3 regions of the Streptomyces sp. bgisy130 genome follow, and region 2 is predicted to be linked to each of the others. Evidence: riboswitches for the same ligand, from Rfam matches in the RefSeq annotation. Region 2 holds a riboswitch; each other region holds the start of a gene.
The links. Region 2 has a riboswitch for cobalamin ahead of AC3EUV_RS18980 (SCO2321 family membrane protein). Riboswitches for the same ligand answer to the same signal wherever they lie in the genome.
Positions count from the first base shown of each region.

Region 1 (2,256 bases), on a different contig from region 2:
CGAACTCGTCGCGGCCCACACCCGGCTCACCGAGCGCGACGCCCTGGTGGGGTCGACCGACCACCTCGTCGCCAAGTCGCTGTACGCCAAGGACCCGGACGGCAACGAGTTCGAGGTGATGTGGCGGGTCCCGCGGGAGGACTGGCCGGGCCCGGACCAGCCGGACCGGCTGCTGCCCCTCGATCTGGCAGCGGCGCTGGAGCAGTGGGGGCCGGACCGGGAGACGGGCGCCGCGGCGGGCTCGGCGACCTGAGGGCGCGGGGTCAGGTCGGGCGGGCCCGCGGTTCCTCAGCTTTCTGGCGCGGTCCGCCCCGGCGACTCGGCTCGCCCGGCCCGCTCCGCCCAGCGCTTTTCGACGCCGGACAGGCGCCAGTACGCCAGCGCCGCGGCCCACACCACCACGAACAGGCCGACGATGATGAAGCCGACGTTGTCGAGGTCGAGGCCGGAAATCCAGCCGGTCAGCGCGTCGTTGAGGCCGAGCTTGTCGTGCAGCACCGTCACCAGCTCGATGGTGCCGATGAAGAAGGCGACGGCGATCGACAGGCCGGTGATGGTGAGGTTGTAGTAGACCTTGCGCACCGGGTTGGCGAACGCCCACTGGTAGGCGAAGTTCATGAAGGTGCCGTCCAGGGTGTCGAACAGGCTCATCCCGGCGGCGAACAGCAGCGGCAGACACAGGATCGCGTACCAGGGCAGGCCCGCCGCCGCGCCGCTGCCCGCCATCACCATCAGGGTCACCTCGGTCGCGGTGTCGAAGCCGAGCCCGAAGAGGAAACCGAGCGGGAACATCTGGCCGGGGCGGGAGATGGAGCGGGTGAACCGTCCCAGGAAGCGGTTCATGAAGCCGCGTGCGTCGAGGCGCTGCTCCAGCTCGGCCTCGTCGTAGTGGCCGTCCCGCATCCCTCGGAAGACCCGCCAGATCCCGGCCAGCGCGATGAGGTTGAGGGCGGCGATGAGGTAGAGGAAGGTGCCCGAGACGGTGGTGCCGACGGTGCCCAGGATCTGGTGCGTACGGGACTCGTTGTTGAGCAGCGTGCCGGCGAGCTGGGCGCCGCCGGCCACGAGGGCCGCCATCATCACGACCACGCTGGAGTGGCCGAGGGCGAACCAGAAGCCGACCGAGATGGGCCGCTTGCCGTCGGCCATCAGCTTGCGGGTGGTGTTGTCGATCGCGGCGATGTGGTCGGCGTCGAAGGCATGCCGCATACCGAGGGTGTACGCGGTGATGCCGAGCCCGACGCCGAAGACCTGGCTGCCGACGGAGTAGTGGTTCGGGACCACGAGCAGGAAGAGCACGCCGAAGGCCACGACATGCAGCCCGGCTATGACGGCCATCAGGCCCGCGGTACGGACGGTGTCCTGCCGGCGCCAGCGGAATGCGGCGGGGGCAGGGGAGTTCGGGGTATCGGTGGACAGGGCCATCCGGACGGTCACGCTCCAGCACCTCGTGGATCAGTTCGTGAGATGCCGTGGCCGGTCTCCTGGCTTAGGGGTATCACCCTGCTCCTTTAGAGCTTGGGGAAGGGTGCCCGCGTCCGCCCCCGCCTTCCCGGCCGCGGGCTGCGGTCAGTGGCGCCGCGGGCGCGCCAGGCGCCCGCGGAAGGGGTGGAAACTCCCCGATCACAGTGGCGAGGGCCGCTCCGGGCTGGGACCACAAGGTCCGTCACCGGCTTCCCGAACACCACGGCCCGGCCACTCTAGCCGCCGCCCCCGTGGCACGAGGTGTGTGGGGGTTTTCCGCCGTTCGCGGGGGCGCCCCTCAACGGGCCGTTCACAGAGGGCCGGTTGCGGTGGGCTGACGGTCCCGGTGGGTCAGTAGTCCAGGGACGAGAGGAAGGTGTGCAGTTCGTGGTCGAAGAGCGGGGTGTTCTCCAGGTTGACCATATGGGCCGCACCCGGTATTCGGACCCTTCGGGCGCCGGGGACGGTCAGGGCTATCGCATGGGCGTTGGCGGAGATGTCCCGGCTGTCGAGGTCGCCGTCGAACACGACCGTCGGCACCCGGACCTCCCCGAGGCGGTCGGCGGCACCGACTTCGAGGGGCATTCCGGCGCCCATTCCGTCGGCATGGACCTCCACATTGGCCGCGGCCGAGGCGCGCATCCGTTCGCGGAATCCCGGGTGCACCGCGGACGGCTCACGATGCGGCCCGTCCACCCATATCCGCAGGAAGTGCTCGACATACCGCTCCGCGCCGTCCGGTTCGCCGATCGCCGCCACCTGCTCCTTGATGTGCGCGAGGACGAAGGGGTC
Region 1 is NZ_JBYISA010000005.1:24,602-26,857, reverse strand. It holds gene AC3EUV_RS09030 (VOC family protein) at 1-253, shown strand, start outside; partial or broken gene nicT (Nickel transporter NicT) at 289-1,447, opposite strand; cobalamin riboswitch at 1,458-1,704, opposite strand; gene AC3EUV_RS09020 (alpha/beta fold hydrolase) at 1,816-2,256, opposite strand, start outside.
Region 1: it holds a riboswitch for cobalamin, as region 2 does, so the genes downstream of both, nicT (Nickel transporter NicT) here and AC3EUV_RS18980 (SCO2321 family membrane protein) in region 2, are expected to answer to the same signal.

Region 2 (2,256 bases):
GGCGGGCCGCGCTGCCGGACCGCGGCATCGACCCCGGCGAACTGCTCGACCTGCCGGGGCGCCGGGTACGCGCCATCTGGACGCCCGGCCACACCCCCGGCCATGTGTGCCTCCACCTGGAGGAGGAGCACCCCTCGGCGCGGACGCCCGGCTTCGGCCGGCTGTTCTCCGGCGACCACCTCCTGCCCGGCATCACCCCGCACATCGGCCTGTACGAGGCCCCGGACGAGGAGGGGAGCCCGCCCGGCCCGCACGGCATGGCGGGCTCCGGGGAGGACGCCGACCCCTTGGGCGACTACCTCGACTCCCTCGAGCGCGTCGGCCGGCTCGACCCCGCCGAGGTGCTGCCCGCCCATCAGCACGCGTTCACCGACGCCGGCGGCCGGGTGCGCACCCTCATCGCCCACCACGAAGAGCGGCTGGCCCAGCTCGGATCCCTGCTCCAGGAACCGCGCACCGTCTGGCAGCTCGCCGTGGCCATGGAGTGGAACCGCCCGTGGGAGCAGATCCCTTACGGATCCCGCAATATCGCCGTCTCGGAGGCCGAGGCCCATCTGCGCCGGCTGGTGAAGCAGGGGCGGGCGGAGTGGGTGCCGGGGTCGGATCCGGTGCGGTATCGGGCGGTGTGAGGGGGCGGGCCTTTCGTACCCGGCGCCGGTGCGCCCGGCCCGTGCCGCGCCCGTGCCCGGCGCGCGCGCCGCTCCCTCCGGCTCGTGCCGGATTTCGTCGGCTCGTACGGGCGAGCGAGCGCCCGCCCGGTGCCGGTTAAGGTGTGCGGGACAAATTCATCCGTACCCGATCGGGGGAAGCCGGTGGAAATCCGGCGCTGACCCGCAACCGTGAGGACGGCCCGTCCGTACCGCGCCGGCTGGCCCGGCAGGACGGCCGTACGAGCCGGAGCACCCGAGGGGGCACGACCAAGGCTCCCGCCACCGGAACCGTCCGCCACAGGGACGGCCGGTGCGCGGCACCGTCGAGGTATACGGAGCTGAGCCCGGTGCCACCGCGTCCGCGATCCAGGGGGATGGCCGCGCGGGCGGTCGGCCGAGCGCGGCTGCGTACATCTCCGCGACCCGACCCGAGAGGCACCGACCCGATGGCCCCCATGGCTTCCATGGCTCACCAGGCCCCCCTGACGCACCCCGTCGCCTTCCTGGCGCGCCGCGCCGCCACGGCGCTGGCGGCCGCGGCGGTGCTGGGCGCGGCCGCTGCCCCCGCCGCGTACGCCGACGACGCCGCCCCGTCCGCGTCCCCCAAGAAGCTGCCGGACGGCCTGTACGGCACCAAGGACCCGCAGTACGACGGGGTGTGGCGGCAGTCGCTCGCGCTGCTCGCGCAGGACACGGTGGGGGTGCGGCCGGCGGCGTCCGGCGTGCGCTGGCTGGTCGGGCAGCAGTGCGCCGACGGCGCGTTCACCGCTTTCCGTGCCGAGCCCGGCAAGCCCTGTGACGCCAAGACCATGCGGGACACCAACCAGACTGCGGCCGCGGTGCAGGCGCTGGCCGCGCTCGGCGGGCACGGTGACACCGTGCAAAAGGCCGTGGGCTGGCTGAAATCGGTGCAGAACGATGACGGCGGCTGGAGCTCGATGCCCGGTTCGGCCAGCGACGCCAACTCCACGTCCGTGGTCATCGGCGCGCTCGCGGCGGCGGGCGAGAAGCCGCGGTCCGTGACCTCCAAGAAGGGCGGCAAGACCCCGTACGACGGGCTGCTCACCTTCCAGCTGGGCTGCGACGCGAAGGAGGGCGAGCGCGGCGCGTTCACCTTCCAGCTCAAGGGCGCCGCCCCGAACGCCGACGCCACCGCGGCCGCCGCGACCGGAGCGCTCGGCAAGGGCTTCGTCGTGGCGCCCGCTGACCAGCGGGCAGACGCTCCGGTCAAGCCGCTGAACTGCAAGGACGGCGGGGACGCGAAGAAGAACGAGTCGGCGCGGGCCGCGGCGGGTGGCGATGCCTACCTCGTCGCGCAGCTCGACAAGAACGGGCAGCATCTGCTCTCCGCGATGCCGGGCGCCGAGAAGCAGCCCGATGTCGGCAACACCGCCGACGCGGTGGTGGCGCTGGCGGCGGGCGGGCACGGTGCCGCTGCCGCGAAGCCGCTGAAGTGGCTGGAGAAGAACGCCACGGACTGGGCCAAGCAGAACGGACCCGCCGCGTACGCCCAGCTGGTGCTGGCCGCGCACGCCACCGGTACCGACCCGCGTTCCTTCGGCGGCACCGACCTGGTGGCCGCGCTCAACGCCACCGGTCCCAAGCC
Region 2 is NZ_JBYISA010000013.1:14,586-16,841, reverse strand. It holds gene AC3EUV_RS18985 (Strvi_7410 family MBL fold metallo-hydrolase) at 1-629, shown strand, start outside; cobalamin riboswitch at 752-873, shown strand; gene AC3EUV_RS18980 (SCO2321 family membrane protein) at 1,097-2,256, shown strand, end outside.

Region 3 (2,256 bases), on a different contig from region 2:
CAGATCCCGGCCGTCACCACGCTCTTACCGGCGTCGGACGTCGTCCCGGCCACCAACAGGCCACCGCCGACCGCCCCGCCGGCTGCCTTCAACCGCCCGTTCACCGGCTCCTCCTCCTCCTCCTGCGCTTCGGGTCACTACACCCGCCCACCCCCCGAAGGGGGGTGGGCGGCGGGGAAAAAACGGACGGCCTCATACCGCGCCCGCCTCACGCCCGAGCCCCTTGGCCCCCCGAGCCAACGCCCCCCGGGCCACCACAGCCCGCGCGGCGCCGCCCGCCGCCCGCGCCGCCACCGTCGTCGCCAGTGCCAGCACACTTACCCGCCGGGAGAGCCGCACCGCGCGCTCGATGTCGTCCACCGCCACCGGCGGCGCCGGGCCGTTGAGCACCGGACGGTGTTCCACCCGCCCGCCGTACGCCAGCGTGCCGCCCAGCCGTACGCCCAGCGCACCCGCGAACGACGCCTCCACCGGGCCCGCGTTGGGGCTCGGATGCGCACCGCCGTCCGCCCGCCAGGCCCGCAGCGCACCGCGCCGGTCGGGGCCGGCGAGCACGGTCAGCGCGGCGGTCAGCCGGGAGCCGGGCCAGCCGGCGAGATCGTCGAGCCGGGCCGCGGCCCAGCCGAAGCGGCGGTAGCGCGGCGACTTGTGCCCCACCATCGCGTCCAGGGTGTTCACCGCACGGAACGCCACCAGACCGGGCACTCCGCCCAACGCGCCCCATACCAGGGCGCCGACCACCGCGTCGGAGGTGTTCTCGGCGACCGACTCCACCACCGCACGGGCCATCTGCGGCCCGTCCAGCGCCTGCGGATCGCGCCCGCACAGATGCGGCAGCCGCTCCCGTGCCACGTCCAGATCACCCGCCGTCAGCGCCCCGCCGACGGCCCGTGCCTCCCGGCCCAGCGAGGTGCCGCCCAGCACGGCCCAGGCCGTCGCCGCAGTCAGCGCGACCCGGGCGCCACCACGGAGCGACAGCAGAGAAGCGGAAGCCGAGCCCCGCACCGCGCGCTCCAGCAGCGCCGCACCGGCCGCGGCCCCGCCCGCACACAGCACGGCATGAGCCGCCCCGTAACCACGGTGGTCGCGCCACAGCCGGCGCTCGACGGCGCCCGCGGCCCGGCCGAACGCGGCCACCGGATGGCCGCGCCGCGGATCCGCCGCGATCAGGTCGCCGAGAAAGCCGAGGGCCGCGCCGCACGCATATCCCGCGTGTTCGCCGCGCATCGGGTCAGACCGCCGTCAGGGCGCGTCCGTGACGTCCCGCCCGGCCCCGAAGGAGCCCTGCGGCAGCGGGCAGTGGCGATCTCAAGGGGCGGCCGGGCATGGCGGTATGTCCTCACTCAGGGTCCGCGCCCTGGCTCGACGTGACGGCGACCAGAGTCTCCTGGCTCCCGGATCGGCGTGTCCTCCGGCCTTCCAGTCCCGCGTACGTCATCCGACGTATGCGAGGCGGACCGTGGCCTTCGCTGGAGGAACGCTCCCCGGTGACAGTGGCGGGACCGCGCCGGATTCGCACCGGACTTCCTCTGCTGTCGCCGATTGGCTCCGGCAGTCCACCACGCCCCGCGAACGCCGTCAACTCACCCTTGACCTGCGACGCTGCCCCGTGGCAGGCGCTGTGGCGCACGCCACAGCGTGGCTGGGGGGTCACGGACGGTTGCCCGCGCACCTGATCCCGCGTCACTATCTGGTGCACGGCGGCGAAGGGGCCGCCGGAAGGGGGCCGGGGGATGCCGCAGCGCGCTGACCGTCACGAGATCCGTATCAGGATCACGGGCACGAACAATCCTGACCAGGACGCCGAGGACCTCAAGGCGTGGCTGGAGCGCGAGCCCTGGCTGAACGGGCGGCCGCACGACTGGGAGCTGCGGCCGGCGGGGGAGCGCGACGACGGCCCCGGCGACATGGCCATCGGCGTCGACGACCTGATCCTGGTCGTGGTCGGCGCGGTCGCCGCCGAGATCACCAAGAGCCTGAGCATCGCCCTGCGCGAGTGGCTGCGCCGCCGCAGGGAGGAACGCGACACCGGCGAACGGCCCGCCGTGGCGGTCGGCGGCGGGGACGGCGAACTGCGCGCACTGGGCGACCCGGGACCGGGCGCCCCGGCCCCCGAACGCCCCGATCCCGGCAGCCCGGCGAACGGGGGCGGCAGCACCGCCGGGGACTGAGCCGGATGTCCGAATACGACGCACGCGGCAAGGTCAACCGGGCGCTGCTGATCTGCGTCGACGACTACCGCCACCTGCGGCCGCT
Region 3 is NZ_JBYISA010000010.1:3,903-6,158, reverse strand. It holds gene AC3EUV_RS15695 (cobyric acid synthase) at 1-104, opposite strand, end outside; gene AC3EUV_RS15690 (cobalamin biosynthesis protein) at 193-1,227, opposite strand; cobalamin riboswitch at 1,381-1,530, opposite strand; gene AC3EUV_RS15685 (effector-associated constant component EACC1) at 1,734-2,171, shown strand; gene AC3EUV_RS15680 (caspase family protein) at 2,177-2,256, shown strand, end outside.
Region 3: it holds a riboswitch for cobalamin, as region 2 does, so the genes downstream of both, AC3EUV_RS15690 (cobalamin biosynthesis protein) here and AC3EUV_RS18980 (SCO2321 family membrane protein) in region 2, are expected to answer to the same signal.